DNA from 2 places in the Streptomyces sp. NPDC004838 genome. Region 1 is predicted to be linked to the other one. Evidence: riboswitches for the same ligand, from Rfam matches in the RefSeq annotation. Region 1 holds a riboswitch; the other holds the start of a gene.
The links. Region 1 has a riboswitch for cyclic di-AMP ahead of ACWEFL_RS08645 (M23 family metallopeptidase). Riboswitches for the same ligand answer to the same signal wherever they lie in the genome.
Positions count from the first base shown of each region.

Region 2: it holds a riboswitch for cyclic di-AMP, as region 1 does, so the genes downstream of both, ACWEFL_RS25050 (M23 family metallopeptidase) here and ACWEFL_RS08645 (M23 family metallopeptidase) in region 1, are expected to answer to the same signal.

Region 1 is NZ_JBSGAW010000005.1:263,878-271,215, forward strand. Features, by position in the region: gene ACWEFL_RS08635 (bifunctional acetate--CoA ligase family protein/GNAT family N-acetyltransferase) at 1-864, opposite strand, end outside; gene ACWEFL_RS08640 (HPr family phosphocarrier protein) at 1,091-1,372, shown strand; gene ACWEFL_RS08645 (M23 family metallopeptidase) at 1,656-2,429, opposite strand; cyclic di-AMP (ydaO/yuaA leader) riboswitch at 2,443-2,604, opposite strand; gene ACWEFL_RS08650 (M16 family metallopeptidase) at 2,981-4,348, opposite strand; gene ACWEFL_RS08655 (M16 family metallopeptidase) at 4,375-5,751, opposite strand; gene ACWEFL_RS08660 (DNA gyrase/topoisomerase IV subunit A) at 6,154-7,338, shown strand, end outside.
Region 2 is NZ_JBSGAW010000024.1:17,775-25,112, forward strand. Features, by position in the region: gene lhgO (L-2-hydroxyglutarate oxidase) at 1-367, shown strand, start outside; gene trmB (tRNA (guanosine(46)-N7)-methyltransferase TrmB) at 580-1,371, shown strand; gene ACWEFL_RS25045 (PrsW family intramembrane metalloprotease) at 1,777-3,033, shown strand; gene ACWEFL_RS25050 (M23 family metallopeptidase) at 3,424-4,461, opposite strand; cyclic di-AMP (ydaO/yuaA leader) riboswitch at 4,473-4,619, opposite strand; gene ACWEFL_RS25055 (PP2C family protein-serine/threonine phosphatase) at 4,963-6,054, opposite strand; tRNA gene ACWEFL_RS25060 (tRNA-Met) at 6,325-6,398, opposite strand; gene ACWEFL_RS25065 (MerR family transcriptional regulator) at 6,680-7,338, opposite strand, start outside.

The DNA.
Region 1 (7,338 bases):
GAGATCGACGGGCTTCCCGGTCTCGGCGACGATCTCGCCGATGGAACGGAACGCCGGTACCCCGTCCACTTCCCATCGCGACGACGGCGCTGACGGCGATGACGGCGGTGCTGGAAACGCGTGGTTCACGGCGTACGCACGACCGGTGTACCCCGCGCCCAGCAGGTTGCGCAGCACGGTCCGTCCCACGCCTCCGGCGGCCCGCCCGGTGCCGACGACCGCGACCGCCCGGGGCGCGAGCAACCGCTGCACGGAACGTGCCTCCGCGCGCTGTTCGCGGCCGCGCTGCACCGCGAGGGACTCGGCGGTCGGTTCGAGGTCGAGCGTCAGATGGACGGAGCCGTCCCCGAAAGAGCGCTTCTGGGTATACCCGCCGTCCCGGAACACCTTGATCATCTTGGTGTTCGCGGGCAGGACCTCGGCGGCGAACCGCCGGATGCCGCGCTCACGCGCGACCGCGGCGATGTGTTCGAGCATCGCGGAGGCGATCCCGCGCCCCTGGTGGGCGTCCTGGACCAGGAACGCGACCTCCGCCTCGTCCGCGGGCGCTCCCGCGGGACGGCCCTGCTCGTCGATGCGGTCGTAGCGGACGGTCGCGATGAACTCCCCGCCGACCATGGCGGCGAGCCCCACCCTGTCCACATAGTCGTGATGGGTGAACCGGTGCACGTCCTTCGGGGACAGCCGCGGGTAGGGCGCGAAGAAGCGGTAATACTTCGACTCGTCCGAGACCTTCTCATAGAAGCTGATCAGCCGGTCGGCGTCATCGACGGTGATGGGCCTGATACGCGCGGTGGCGCCGTCACGCAGCACCACGTCCGCTTCCCAGTGGTCGGGGTACGCGTGATCGCCGTCCGTCTGCATGGCAGAAAGCCTACGGCGCGGCCACCGTTCAAGGGGGGCTCTCCGCGATGGTCACTGGCCGCTGCGGCGAGGTCACAGGTCGCGGCCGGTGCTCCGGCACGGCAATCTGGGAGCGCCGACCGACCGGAAGGCCGGGACAATGCCGGGACAAGCGGTCGGTACGGAGAACACCGGCCCGTCGTGAGAGACTGGTCTAGACAACCGCTGAAACTTGAAGGGCAACACCATGGCTGAGCGCCGCGTCAACGTCGGCTGGGCCGAGGGCCTTCACGCCCGCCCCGCTTCCATCTTCGTCCGTGCCGCCACGGCCTCCGGCGTCCCGGTGACGATCGCCAGGGCCGACGGCACTCCGGTGAACGCCGCCTCCATGCTCGCCGTCCTCGGCCTGGGCGCGCAGGGCGGCGAAGAGATCGTGCTCGCGTCCGACGCGGACGACGCGGAGGTCGCCCTGGACCGGCTGGCCAAGCTGGTGGCCGAGGGCCTCGAAGAGCTGCCCGAGACGGTCTGACGACCTGATCCGTTCCTGATCCGTCGATCCGCCGTCGTTGTACGGATCTCCGTTCGGCCGTACGACCTGGAGCCGCGCTTCCCGTATTCGGGAGACGCGGCTCCTTCCGTTCCATGAGATGCCCGGCCCTGTTCGTCCGATGGCCGGCGAGTTCTTCGGCGGTCGGACGGGACGGCGAACGCCGGAGGTCCCGGCGTCTGTACGCCGGGACCTCCGGAAGGCGAATCCTATGGACAGCACGGCTGACGCGGACAGCAGCACAGGCAGCGATTCGGCGCGGAGATCAGACCTTCACACCGCGCGCACGCAGATACGAGATCGGGTTGATGTCGGACCCGTACTCGGCATCGGTGCGGACCTCGAAGTGAAGGTGCGGCCCGGTGGAGTTGCCGGTCGAGCCCGCGGCACCGATCCGCTGGCCGGGCATGACGTTCTGGCCCACGGAGACGCCGATGGCGGCGAGGTGGCCGTACTGGGTGTACGAGCCGTCGTTCATCTTGATCACGACGTTGTAGCCGTACGCGCCGCCCCAGCCGGCCTCGACGACGGTGCCGGCGCCCACGGACACCACGGAGGTGCCGTACGGCGCGCGGAAGTCGACGCCGGTGTGGCTGCCGGAGGACCAGAGCGAACTGTTGGCCTGGTAGGCCGTGGAGACATGCGAACCGGCGACGGGCAGCCGGTAGGAGTTGAGGAGCTTGCGCTCGGCCTCACGGGCGGCGCGCTCCTCGGCCGCACGGGCCGCCTTGGCTCGGGCTTCGGCCGCCGCCTCCGCGCGAGCGGCGGCCTCGGCGGCCTCCTGCTGCTGGACGAACGCCTGATCGGCGACCTCGTCGGCGAGGGTCTCGACGGCGAGGGTCTGGGTGAGTCCGGTGTCCTCGACGCTGACACCGCCGGGCTCCGCGGTCTTGGCACCGGAGTCCGCGGCGAACGCCGGGGACGCGATGGTTCCGATGACACCGGTGGTGGCGAGAGTCGCGGCTCCGGCGATGCTCGCGCTCTTGCGCGTCACACGGTTCGGGGCGCGGTGTTTCCCGGCAGGACGGGCGAACGCCATGGAGAGGCTGATCCTTTCCTTCCTTCTCGCCTACCGGGTTAGCTGACGGGTTCGGAGCAGGAAGGTCTCCTACGGACTCCTCCGCACGGCGCGAAGGGGTCCGATTCACCCCATGGGGACTGGGTCCCCGGCTCCCCCTGGCTCGCGCCTGACGGGGATTCGGCGATGACTGCCCGTGCCGCGGATGCGGCGTGCTTCTGGCGTGCAGCCGGGTCGACGCTAGGCCGGAGCGCTGTCGATCACCAAACACACGCCCTGTTTTGTTGCACATGCCACAGGACTTCTCGCCCAACTTCTCAATAAATGGGACATTTGACGGTGTCTACGACAGATCCCCGACATCCCATGGATGCCGGGGATCCGTGCCGCTCACGCGTTCGCTCCGACGGCGACCCGGACGCGGCCAACCACCGCGGCCGAGCCGTGTCACCCCCGCGTCGGGTCCGAGCCGGGCCGGGTCGGTCGGGTCGCCGTCGGATCCGGGCCGGATCCGGGCGGGATCCGGGTCGGTTCCAGGTCAGGTCCGGGTCGGACTCCGCGCGGTGGCTCAATCAGCCCGTGACAACCGTCACTTCGCCGATCCCGAGCGCCCTGACCGGCTCCTCGATCTGCGAGGCGTCACCGACCAGCACGGTGACGAGCCGGTCCTCCGGGAAGGCGGCCACGGCCGCGGCCGTCGCCTCCACGGTGCCGGTCTCGGCGAGGCGGACGTACAACTGCGCCTGGAAATCGTCCGGGAGATGCTGCTCCACCTGGTCGGCGAGGGTGCCCGCGACGGAAGCGGCCATCTCGAACCGCAGCGGCGCGACGCCCACCAGATTCTGCACGGCGACATCGCGTTCGCTGTCGGTCAGGCCCTCGGCCGCCAGCGTCCGCAGCACCTTCCACAGGTCCTCCAGCGCCGGTCCGGTGTTGGGCGTGTCCACGGAACCGCTGATGCCGAGCAGCGACGCGCCCGACCCGTCCGGGGCGGAGCACAGCACCTGGCCGAAGGCCCGTACGCCGTACGTGTAGCCCTTCTCCTCACGCAGCACCCGGTCCAGCCGGGAGGTGAGCGTGCCGCCCAGGCAGTAGGTGCCGAGCACCTGGGCGGGCCAGACCCGGTCGTGCCGGTCCGGGCCGATCCGGCCGATCAGCAACTGGGTCTGCACCGCGCCGGGACGGTCCACGATGACCACCCGTCCCGTGTCGTCCGCGGTGATCACCGGCGCCGGCCCGCGCTCGGCCGTGTCGCCCGTCCAGTCGCCGACGGTCTCGGCGAGCACGGCGTCGAGATCGACCCCCGTGAGATCACCGACGATCACCGCGGTGGCCGTGGCGGGCCGTACATGGGCCTCGAAGAACGCCCGTACGGCGGCGGAGTCGATCCGGGCCACGGTCTCCTCCGTCCCCTGGCGGGGACGGGACATGCGCAGCGAGGACGGGAACAGCTGCCGGTACAGCTCCTTGGCCGCGCGGCGGCCCGGGTTGGCCGTCTCGTGCGGGATCTCGTCCAGCCGGTTGCGTACGAGCCGCTCGATCTCGCTCTCGGCGAAGGCGGGCGCCCTCAAAGCCTCGGCGAGCAGCCCGAGCGCCTTGGGCAGCCGGGAGACCGGGACTTCCAGGGAGACGCGGACGCCGGGGTGGTCGGCGTGCGCGTCGAGGGTGGCGCCGCAGCGCTCCAGCTCGGCCGCGAACTCCTCGGCGGTGCGCTTGTCGGTACCCTCGGACAGCGCGCGCGCCATGATCGTGGCGACACCGTCGAGTCCCTCGGGCTCGGCGCCCAGCGGGGCGTCGAGGGAGATCTCGACCGCCACCACCTGCTGGCCGGGGCGGTGGCAGCGCAGCACGGTCAGGCCGTTGTCCAGGGTGCCGCGATCAGGGGCGGGGAACGCCCAGGGCATGGGCTCCCCCGCCTTGGGCTGGGGGTGGAACTCCATGGTGGTCAACGGCTCAGCGGCATGGGTCACCGGTCCGCTCCCTCTTCCTCGTCGCTCTGGTTGTCCTGGTCGGTCGTGCCGGTCGTGCCGGTCGTGTCGCCCGTGTCGGAGACCGGTTCGTACACCAGCACCGCGCGGTTGTCGGGGCGCAGCCGGGCCTTGGCGACCGCCCGCACCTCCTCGGCGGTGATCGTGAGGATGCGCTCCACGGCCGTCAGCGCGAGCTGCGGGTCGCCGAACAGCACCGCGTACCGGCACAGTTCGTCGGCGCGGCCCGCGACGGTGCCGAGCCGGTCCAGCCACTCGCGCTCCAGCTGGGCCTGCGCGCGCTCCATCTCCTCGGACGTGGGACCTTCCTCGGCGAACCGGGCCAGCTCCTCGTCGACCGCGGCCTCGATCTGCGGCACCTCGACCCCGCCGGACGTCTTCACGTCCAGCCACCCCAGGGAGGGCGCGCCGGCGAGGCGCAGCAGCCCGAATCCGGCCGCCACAGCCGTCTGGTCTCGGCGCACCAGACGGTTGTGCAGCCGGGAGGACTCGCCCCCGCCCAGCACGGTCAGCGCCACGTCGACGGCGTCGCATTCGCGGGTGCCGTCGTGCGGCAGCCGGTAGGCGGCCATCAGCGCACGGGCCGGTACGTCCTCCTCGACGACCTCGCGCAGTTGCTCGCCGATGTTCTCCGGGAGGGAGCCGTCGCGCGGGGGCTGCTTGCCGTCGTGGGAGGGGATGGAGCCGAAGTACTTCTCGATCCACGAGAGCGTCCGCTCCGGATCGATGTCGCCGACGACCGACAGCACCGCGTTGTTGGGCGCGTAGTACGTACGGAAGAAGGCGCGGGCGTCCTCCAGGGTCGCCGCGTCCAGATCGGCCATGGAACCGATCGGGGTGTGGTGGTACGGATGGCCCTCGGGGTAGGCGAGGGCGGTCAGCTTCTCGAAGGCCGTGCCGTACGGAACGTTGTCGTACCGCTGTCGGCGCTCGTTCTTGACCACGTCGCGCTGGTTCTCCATCGACTCGTCGTCGAGGGCGGCGAGCAGGGAGCCCATGCGGTCCGCCTCCAGCCAGAGCGCCAGCTCCAGCTGGTGGGTGGGCATCGTCTCGAAGTAGTTGGTCCGCTCGAAGCTGGTGGTGCCGTTGAGCGAGCCGCCGGCGCCCTGCACCAGCTCGAAGTGCCCGTTGCCATGGACCTGCTTGGAGCCCTGGAACATCAGGTGCTCGAAGAGGTGGGCGAGTCCTGTGCGTCCCTTGACCTCATGACGTGAGCCCACGTCGTACCAGAGGCAGACCGCTGCGACCGGGGTCAAGTGGTCCTCGGAGAGCACCACGCGCAGGCCGTTGGCCAGCCGGTGCTCCGTCGCTGTCAGGCCGCCAGAACCGGCCTGCGCTGTGGCCGTGTGACCCATGGGCATGTACGTCCCTTCGATCGCGATGCTGTTGGTTGTTTTCCCTGCACTGCCACTGTATGCAAGCGCGCTGACACCTGGCGAAGTTCCCGTTTCGCGGCAGGCGAAGTTCCGGGAGCGCGCTGGGCGTGTTCGCGCTCCCGCCCGGCGCGCCGGGCGGGCCGCCGCCGGTGCTCACGGCGGGGTTCCGCCGGTGCTCACTGCGGGGTTCCGCCGGTGCTCGCGGCGGGCTTCGGCAGGCGTGTCCGGCGCCTCGCGGCAGGCGTGTCCGGCTCCTCGCGGCGGGCGTGTTCAGCGGGCCGCGGCGGGCGTGTTCACGGGTCGCGGTCCGTCTTGTCAGTGGGACGGTCCACAATGGTCGGCGTCAGTTCCCGATCCGGTACGTGAGGAGCAGCAGCCGCGATGGCCCGCCGCAGCACGAAAACCCCGTCGCCTGGGGGTCCCCCCAACCGAAGGTCAGGGGGAGATTTCGAGGAGCGGATCCTCGACATCGACGTCGTCGACGAGATGCAGGGCTCCTTCCTCGAATACGCATACTCGGTGATCTACTCGCGTGCCTTGCCCGACGCCCGCGACGGCATGAAGCCGGTGCAGCGCCGCATCGTCTACCAGATGAGCGAGATGGGGCTGCGCCCCGACCGCGGCTATGTGAAGTGCGCGCGTGTCGTCGGCGAGGTCATGGGCAAGCTGCATCCGCACGGCGACGCCTCGATCTACGACGCGCTGGTGCGGATGGCCCAGCCGTTCTCGATGCGGGTCCCGCTCGTCGACGGCCACGGGAACTTCGGCTCGCTGGGCAATGACGACCCGCCCGCCGCCATGCGGTACACCGAGTGCCGGATGGCCGACGCGACGACGCTGATGACGGACTCGATCGACGAGGACACGGTCGATTTCGCACCGAACTACGACGGCCAGGAGCAGGAGCCCGTCGCGCTTCCGGCCGCGTATCCGAATCTGCTGGTCAACGGCTCGTCGGGCATCGCGGTCGGTATGGCGACCAATATGGCGCCGCACAATCTGGGCGAGGTCATCGCGGCCGCCCGGCATCTGATCAGATATCCGGGCGCCGATCTGGAGGCCCTGATGCGGTTCGTACCGGGCCCCGATCTGCCGACGGGCGGCCGGATCGTGGGTCTGGCAGGGATCAAGGACGCGTACGAGACGGGCCGGGGCACCTTCAAGATCCGTGCGACGGCGACCGTGGAGGATGTCACGCCGCGCCGCAAGGGCCTGGTCGTCACCGAACTTCCCTTCGCCGTCGGTCCGGAGAAGGTGATCGGGAAGATCAAGGATCTGGTGGGGTCGAAGAGGCTCCAGGGCATCGCCGACGTCAAGGACCTCACCGACCGCGCCCACGGGCTCCGCCTGGTCATCGAGATCAAGAACGGCTTCGTTCCGGAGGCCGTGCTGGAGCAGCTCTACAAGCTGACGCCGATGGAGGAGTCCTTCGGCATCAACAATGTGGCGCTGGTGGACGGCCAGCCGCTGACCCTGGGGCTCAAGGAGCTGCTGGAGGTCTATCTCGACCACCGCTTCGAGGTGGTGCGCCGCCGCAGCGAGTTCCGGCGCGGCAAGCGGCGCGAC
Region 2 (7,338 bases), on a different contig from region 1:
CGACTGGTCCACGGTGCGCCCGCGCGAGCTGGCCGGCACGCTCGGCTGGCCCGGCTCGTGGCGCATCGCGCGCCGCCACTGGCGGTACGGCGCGGGCGAGCTGCACCGGTCGCTGTCGCGCGGCGCCTTCACGGCGTCGGTCCGCCGTCTCCTCCCCGCCGTGACCGAGGCCGATCTGCGGCCCGCTCCGGCGGGCGTTCGCGCCCAGGCCGTGCTCCGGGACGGGACCCTGGTGGACGACTTCCTGATCCGCGAGACGCGGCGCGTCATCCACGTCCTGAACGCGCCGTCACCCGCGGCGACGGCGTCACTGCCCATCGGCCGGGAGATCGCCGACCGGGCGAGACGCCTGCTGGCGAACGTGTAGGGGCGGAGCCGCGTCCGTGTGAGGGGCCGCGTCCGTGTCCAGGGCCGCGGCCGTGAGGGCCCGTATCCGGAGGTGCCGCGTCCGGAGTGGCCGTATCTCACCGGTGCGGGGTGCCTCCGGTGCGGGCCCCCGCCGGGGCTCCGTCCCGCGTCCCGCGCCTCAGACGCCGGCGGGGCCGCACGCGCTCGGCGCGCCGTAGAATCGATCGCACTGTGTCCACACTCCGAAACGCTCCCAGCGACCCCACCCCGCCCCTCCGCCCCCGGAGCGCCCCCCGCTTCCCCGGAGGGCCGCTCGCCGACCCCGCCGGGTCGCATCATGAGCGCCGGATCCGGAGTTTTCAGCCACGGCGGAGCCGGGTGACCGCAGGGCAGGAGGACGCCCTCCAGCGGCTCTGGCCCGTGTGGGGTTTCGACATCGACGGGCGCCGGACCATCGATCTGGAGGAGATGTTCGGCGGGCTGCCCGTCGTACTGGAGATCGGCTTCGGGATGGGCGAGGCCACCGCACGGATGGCCGCGGACGACCCCGCGACCGGCATACTCGCCGTCGATGTGCACACGCCCGGACAGGGCAATCTGCTCGGTCTCGCGGAGCGGAACGGACTGTCCAACATCCGGGTCGCCAACGGTGACGCGATCATCCTCCTCCGCGAGATGCTCGCACCCCGCTCCCTGGACGGACTCCGCGTCTACTTCCCCGACCCCTGGCCCAAGAAGCGGCACCACAAGCGGCGGCTGATCCAGCCGGAGTTCCTCACGCTCGCCGCCGAACGGATGAAGCCCGGCGCGGTCCTGCACTGCGCGACCGACTGGGAGCCGTACGCGGAACAGATGCTGGAGGTTCTCTCCGGGCATCCGGAGTTCGAGAACACCCAGGAGGACGGCGGATTCGCCCCCCGCCCCGGCTTCCGGCCGCTGACCCGCTTCGAGGGGCAGGGACTGGACAAGGGCCACAGGGTATGTGACCTGCTCTTCCGGCGTCGCGCCCAGGAACCGTCCTAACGGCTCGCCCTTGGGAACCGCCTTGGGCGCGCGCCCTGGCAGCCCGGCGACCCGATTCGGCGGGCTGTTCCAGAAACCGTCTCGGGAACGGCTCCGGCAGCCGTACGAGACGCCCTCCCGGTTCCCTCCTGGTCCCTCCCGGCGCTGCCCGTGTGGCGTGAAAAGGCCGGATGCCCAGCCGGGACGGTCTGAAGCGCTTCGGCGTGTAACCGCCGGTCACCCCCTGCGCCATCGCCAGGTGTCAGTACTCCTCGTTAGGGTCGATGGGTGTACGAGCCGTCGCCCCAGCATCAGCCGCCGCATCCGGCAGCCCAGCCGCCGCCCCGTGCGGCGGATCCGCCTGTGCTGCCCGCGCCCCCGCACCCCGTTGTTCCGGCGTTCCAGGAGCAGCCGCTCTTCGACGCCATGCCCGAGCAAGCCCGCTGGCGCTACAAGCCGCGCCGGGCCTCCCGGCTCTGGCGCAGCAAGGCGATCCGGGCCGGAGTGCTGATCACGCTCCTCGCGCTCTCCGGGCTCGTCATCCTCGCCCTCGTGCGTGAACAGACCGGTACCGAGGGCTTCCTCGTCGGTATCGGGCTCGCCACGCTTCCCGTCCCGCTGCTCGCCGCGGCGTTCCGCTGGCTGGACCGGGTCGAGCCGGGCCCCTGGCGGAACCTCGCGTTCGCCTTCGCCTGGGGCGCGTTCGCGGCGGCGCTCGTCGCGATCATCGCGAACACTTTCGCGACCCGCTGGATAGCGACCGCCACCGCCGACCCCGCGAGCGCGGACACCCTCGGCGCGACGGTCATCGCCCCGATCGTCGAGGAGAGCGCGAAGGCCGCGGCGATCATGCTGATCTTCATCTTCCGGCGGCAGGACTTCACCGGGCTCGTCGACGGCATCGTGGTCGCCGGGTTCACCGCCACCGGCTTCGCCTTCACCGAGAACATCCTCTATCTGGGCACCGCGTTCGACGAGGACCAGGCGATGGGCTCATCGGGCTTCGCCTCGGTGACGGTGGCGACCTTCTTCGTACGGATCGTCATGTCGCCGTTCGCGCATCCGCTGTTCACCGTGCTGACCGGCCTCGGCTTCGGGATCGCGGCGCTGGCGGCCCGTCGGCAGCGGATACGCCGGGTCGCGCTGCCCCTGCTCGGCCTCGCCCTGGCCATGGGCATGCACGCGCTGTGGAACGGCTCGACCTCACTCTTCGGCCCTTGGGGCTTCTATCTGGTGTACGGGGTGTTCATGGTCCCCGTCTTCGGGCTGCTCACCTGGCTGACGATCTGGTCCCGGCAGCGCGAACTGCGCACGGTCTCCACCGAACTGCCCGCCTACGCCGCCGCGGGCTGGATCGCGCCCGCCGAGCCGCCGGCGCTTTCGTCCATGAAGGCGCGCAAGGCCGCCCGGACCTTCGCCATGCAGCGGCAGGGACCGGCAGCGGCACACGCCGTGTCGGAGTACCAGCGCTTCGCGACCTCGCTGGCGTTTCTGCGCCACCGGGCGCGGCGCGGCGCGGCGGACCCGGACTTCGCCGAGCGGGAGCAGGAACTGCTGCACCACATGTGGCAGCGGAAGGACATGGCGGGCCCGGCGCTGACGTACGCGGCGCGCGCGACGGGACGGGTGTGGGCACCGCCCCCGTACCGCGACTACGAGGGGTACAACCCCTACCGCGCCTGACCTCACCGGCGACCCCGGCACCGGCCGAACGAGGGAAACGACGGAACAGCGGGAGAGCGGAACGGCAGGTCGGCAGTGCGGGGAAGACCGGCAGCCCTGACGTCGGGGGGTGAGCGCCAGAGCTGCCGGAGATCGTCGTGCACCTTCTGAGGATCGCGGAGGGCGGCTCGCGGAGCACGGGTCAAGGAGCACGGAGCGCGGGTCAAGGAGTACGGAGCGCGGCTCGCGGAGCACGAACGCCGTCCGCCTCCGGACCGCGCAGGACTCGAGGCCACGATTCCGCGTCCACGATCGTGGGGCCATGCGCCGCAGACCGCGGGCCATGCGACCGCGGGCCCCCACGGGCCGCCGCAGATGTCGGCGACCCCGTGTACCGCGTGTCAGCCCGTGTCAGATGTTGAGTCCCTTGCTCCGCAGCCACGCCGCCGGGTCGAGCGTCGAGCCGCCCGCGGTGTGGACCTCCAGGTGCAGGTGAGCGCCGGTCACATTGCCGGTCGCGCCGACGCGGCCGATCGTCTCGCCCGCGCCGACCTTCTGGCCCGCGCTCGCGGTCATCGACGACAGGTGCGCGTACCAGACCTCCGTACCGTCGTTCAGCTCCAGCACGATGCGGTAGCCGTACGATCCGGAATAGGCCGCCGACTTGATGGTGCCGCCGGCCACGGCCTTGACCGGGGTCCCGCTCGGGGCCGCGAAGTCGAGGCCGGTGTGCTGGCCCGACGACCACAGCGAACCGGACTGGCCGAAGGTGGAGGTGATGGTGTACGAGGAGGTGGGCAGCGAGAAGCTCTTCGCGAGCTTGGCGAGGCGTTCGGCCTCCGCCTTGGCCTTGGCCGCTGCCTCGGCCTTCTTCTTCTCGGCGTCCGCCTTCGCCTTGGCCGCCGCCTCGGCCTTCTTCGCAGCGGCCGCGGCCTTCTCGGCGGCTGCCCTCTCCGCCTCGGCCTTCTTCTCGGCCGCCGCCTTGGCCTGCTGCTGCTCGGCCTGCTGAAGGATCCGGGAGCGCAGGGCCTCGCCCGCGCCGTCCTTGGTGTCGCCGGCGCTCTCGGCCTCGGCCGCGCCGCCGATGGTGCCCATCGCGGCGAGCGCGGTGTTGCCGCCGTCCGCGTCCTCGGAAGGGGTCAGGCCGTCGGGCAGGTTGTCCGAGATCTGGTCGGGAAGCGAGATGGAGAGCGCGGGCTTGTTCTGCGCGGTGGCGATGCCGCCCGCGCCGACCGCCGCGATCACGCCGACGCCGAGGACCGTGGAGCTACGGGCGAATCCGCCCCGCTGCTTCATGACACGGTGCCGTCCGCGTACCGGACGGACGCTCTCCTCGGTGGGGTTCCATTCCCCGAATGACCGCTCGGCCCCCTCTTGGCTGAAAACGCCGGTGGTGGAGGGCCTCACGGACCTGACGGGCGCTTCCGGGGCAGGGCTGTTGGACGCCACTGAGGCGTACTCCTTTCCTTCCTTCTCGCCTACCGGGTTAGCTGACGGGTTCGGAGCAGGAAGGTCTCCTACGAGAGTCTCCGCAGGGTGCGAAGACGCCCGATTCACCCCAAAAGGTGGTTCCCCGGTTCCCTTGCGGGATTCGGCGCATGCGCGCGGTGCCGCCCTGACGGCGGCTGGGACGACCGCGCTGCGTTATCGAACGTTAATAGACTGGGGGGCCGGATTCCAAGCCGTTCCGGGTGATCGTTAACGCGCTCGCGCCAGACCAACCGGGACACAAGAGGCCGGAGTCGGGCGACTTGAACGTCACTTCAGCAACATCACACGCCTGACAGTTCGTCAAATTCTATGCGGAGAGCCGTCCTTCGACTACACATGGTGCTGACGGCCCGGTGAGAGAACATTCATGCGATCGTGGCCCGCCTCTCACCACCGGGCCCTCGGTCACCCTCATGGCTGTGGGACAGCCGACATCGCGCTCCGGCGTGTCAGCCGTTGTTAGCCCGGCCGGGTGACCGCCAGCAGCGCCAGATCGTCCGTCAGCCCGTTGCGCGTATGCCGTCGCACATCGTCGACCAAGTCGTCCAGCAGCTCTTCCGGTCCCGGAAAGGGCCGCCCGGTGAGGCGGGCCGCGGGGTCGTAGAAGAATCCGGCCTTGTTCCGCGCCTCGGAGAGGCCGTCCGTATAGATCAACAGCGTCGCCCCGGTCGGCAGGGGATGCGTCTCGGCCCGGTCCGGCCAGTGCCCCAGATCGCCCATGCCCAGCGGAAGCGCCGCCTCCAGCGGCGCCAGATAGTCCACCCGGCCGTCGCCGTACAGCAGCAGCGGCTCCGGGTGTCCCCGGTTCACCAGCCGCACGGCACCGCCGCCGCGCGGAATCTCGGCGAGCACGGCGGTGGCGAACCCCTCGAAGGCGTCCAGACTGCCCTGCCGCTCGGCCTCGCGGATCAGCGCCCGGTCCAGCCGCCCGGCGACCGCTTCCAGTGAACTCTCCTGCTCAGCCGCCTCCCGGAACGCCCCGATGATCACCGCCACCGCCTCGACCGCCCCCAGCCCCTTTCCCCGTACGTCCCCGACCACCAGCCGTACACCGTGCGGAGTGTCCTGTACGGCGTAGAGATCCCCCCCGACGAAAGCGTCCGCGAGCGCCGCCTCGTAACGTGCGGCGGTACGGAGCCCTCCGATCTCCGCGGAGGGGGTGGGCAGCACGGCCCGCTGGACGGTCTCGGCGATGACCCGGGCGGACGCGAGCCGCTGGCCGCTGCGCTGGACGACGCGATTGATGAGTAACGCCAGCGCGGAGACGGTGACCACCGTGCTCAGCTCGGTGTACGAGTGAGGCTGCCCCGCAGTCCCGTTGTAGACGTTCAGACTCAGCTCGGCCAACGTCACCATGATCCCCGTCAGCAGGGTGTTGAGCCACGAGAAGAAGGGTGCGGCGACCAGCGGAGCCGCCGCGAACATCGGCACGGCGGTGTAACTCGGGGGAAGTCTGAGGTCGTAGGCCACTCCCACGACGATCATCAGTACGGGCAGCATGCGGACGAAGCGGCGCGCACCGTACCCACTGCGCTGCTCTTGGTGCGCCAAGGGTGCACTCCTCCCCGGTCCGCCAGCGGCAGCGGACGGTACCGCGCCCCTCTACAGGCTCGCCGCGATGGGGCTCGGGGGCGAGCCGCCATCGGCCGAATGGGGTAACGCGGTGCGCTGCGCGGTCGGTACGCACGGTCAGTACGTGCGGTCGGTACGCGGGGTCCGCACGCGCCCGTCGGCACGTGCCGTCCGTACGCGGAGGCCCGACCGGACGTGGATACGACGGTGGCCCGGCACTCTCGCCGAGTGCCGGGCCACCGTCTTCAGTAGCGGGGACAGGATTTGAACCTGCGACCTCTGGGTTATGAGCCCAGCGAGCTACCGAGCTGCTCCACCCCGCGTCGTTGGACATAACCTTACGCCATCCGAAGCAAGATCCACTCCATTTTTCCGGCGCGGTACGGCACGAGGTCGCGGATCAGCCGGTATGACCGGAACCGGGATCAGACCGGACCGACGGCAGCGGGGCGGCGAGCCGGTGACGACGGGGTCGGGAACAGAGGAGCAGGAGCAGGATCGAGAGCAGGATCGGGGTCGGATCCCGCTCGGGTCCTGCTCGCGTCCTGCTCGCGTCCTGCTCGGGTCGGGTCGGGTCGGCTCGGGTCGGATCGGGTCACCGGGTTCAGTCGGTGAGGTGCCGCTCCCCGTACACCTTCATCGCGTCCCGGACGAAGGCCGCGGTCCCCTCCCCGTACCGGTCGTAGTTCTCACCGAAGCGCGAATCGGCGACGTACATCTCACCGAGTCCGACGAAGTGCCCCTTCGAGGGGCCACTGCCGCCGCCCGCCAGGGACTGCCACGCGTACATACGGCGGGTGATCTCCTGCGCCTCCTCGCTGTCGGCGGACCTGCCGTCCCGCAGCGCGCGGGCGTAGTCGCGGGCGATGGTGTCGTGCTCCTGGAGGTGTTCCTTCTTCTGCCGGTCGGTGAGCTGACGCCACCAGCGGTCGCTCTTCTCGTACGCGTCCCGGCCCCAGCGCTCGGTCACCTCCTGCTCGTACTGCGAGTGATCGAACCCGTCGAACACTTCCTCGGCCATGAGTTCCTCTCCTCTCTCGGTCTTGCGGAGAGTGGTCCGCACCGAGGCGATCTGCCGCCGGATGCGCTCTCGCTCCTGCTCCAGCAGCCCCAGATGGGCCCGGAGCGCGGCGGCCGTGTCGCGCTGCCCCTCCAGCACCTCGGCGATCGCGGGCAGACCGAGTCCCAGTTCCCGCAACAGCAGGATCCGTTGCAGGCGCACGAGCGCGTCCGGCCCGTAGTAGCGATAGCCGTTGGCGCCGA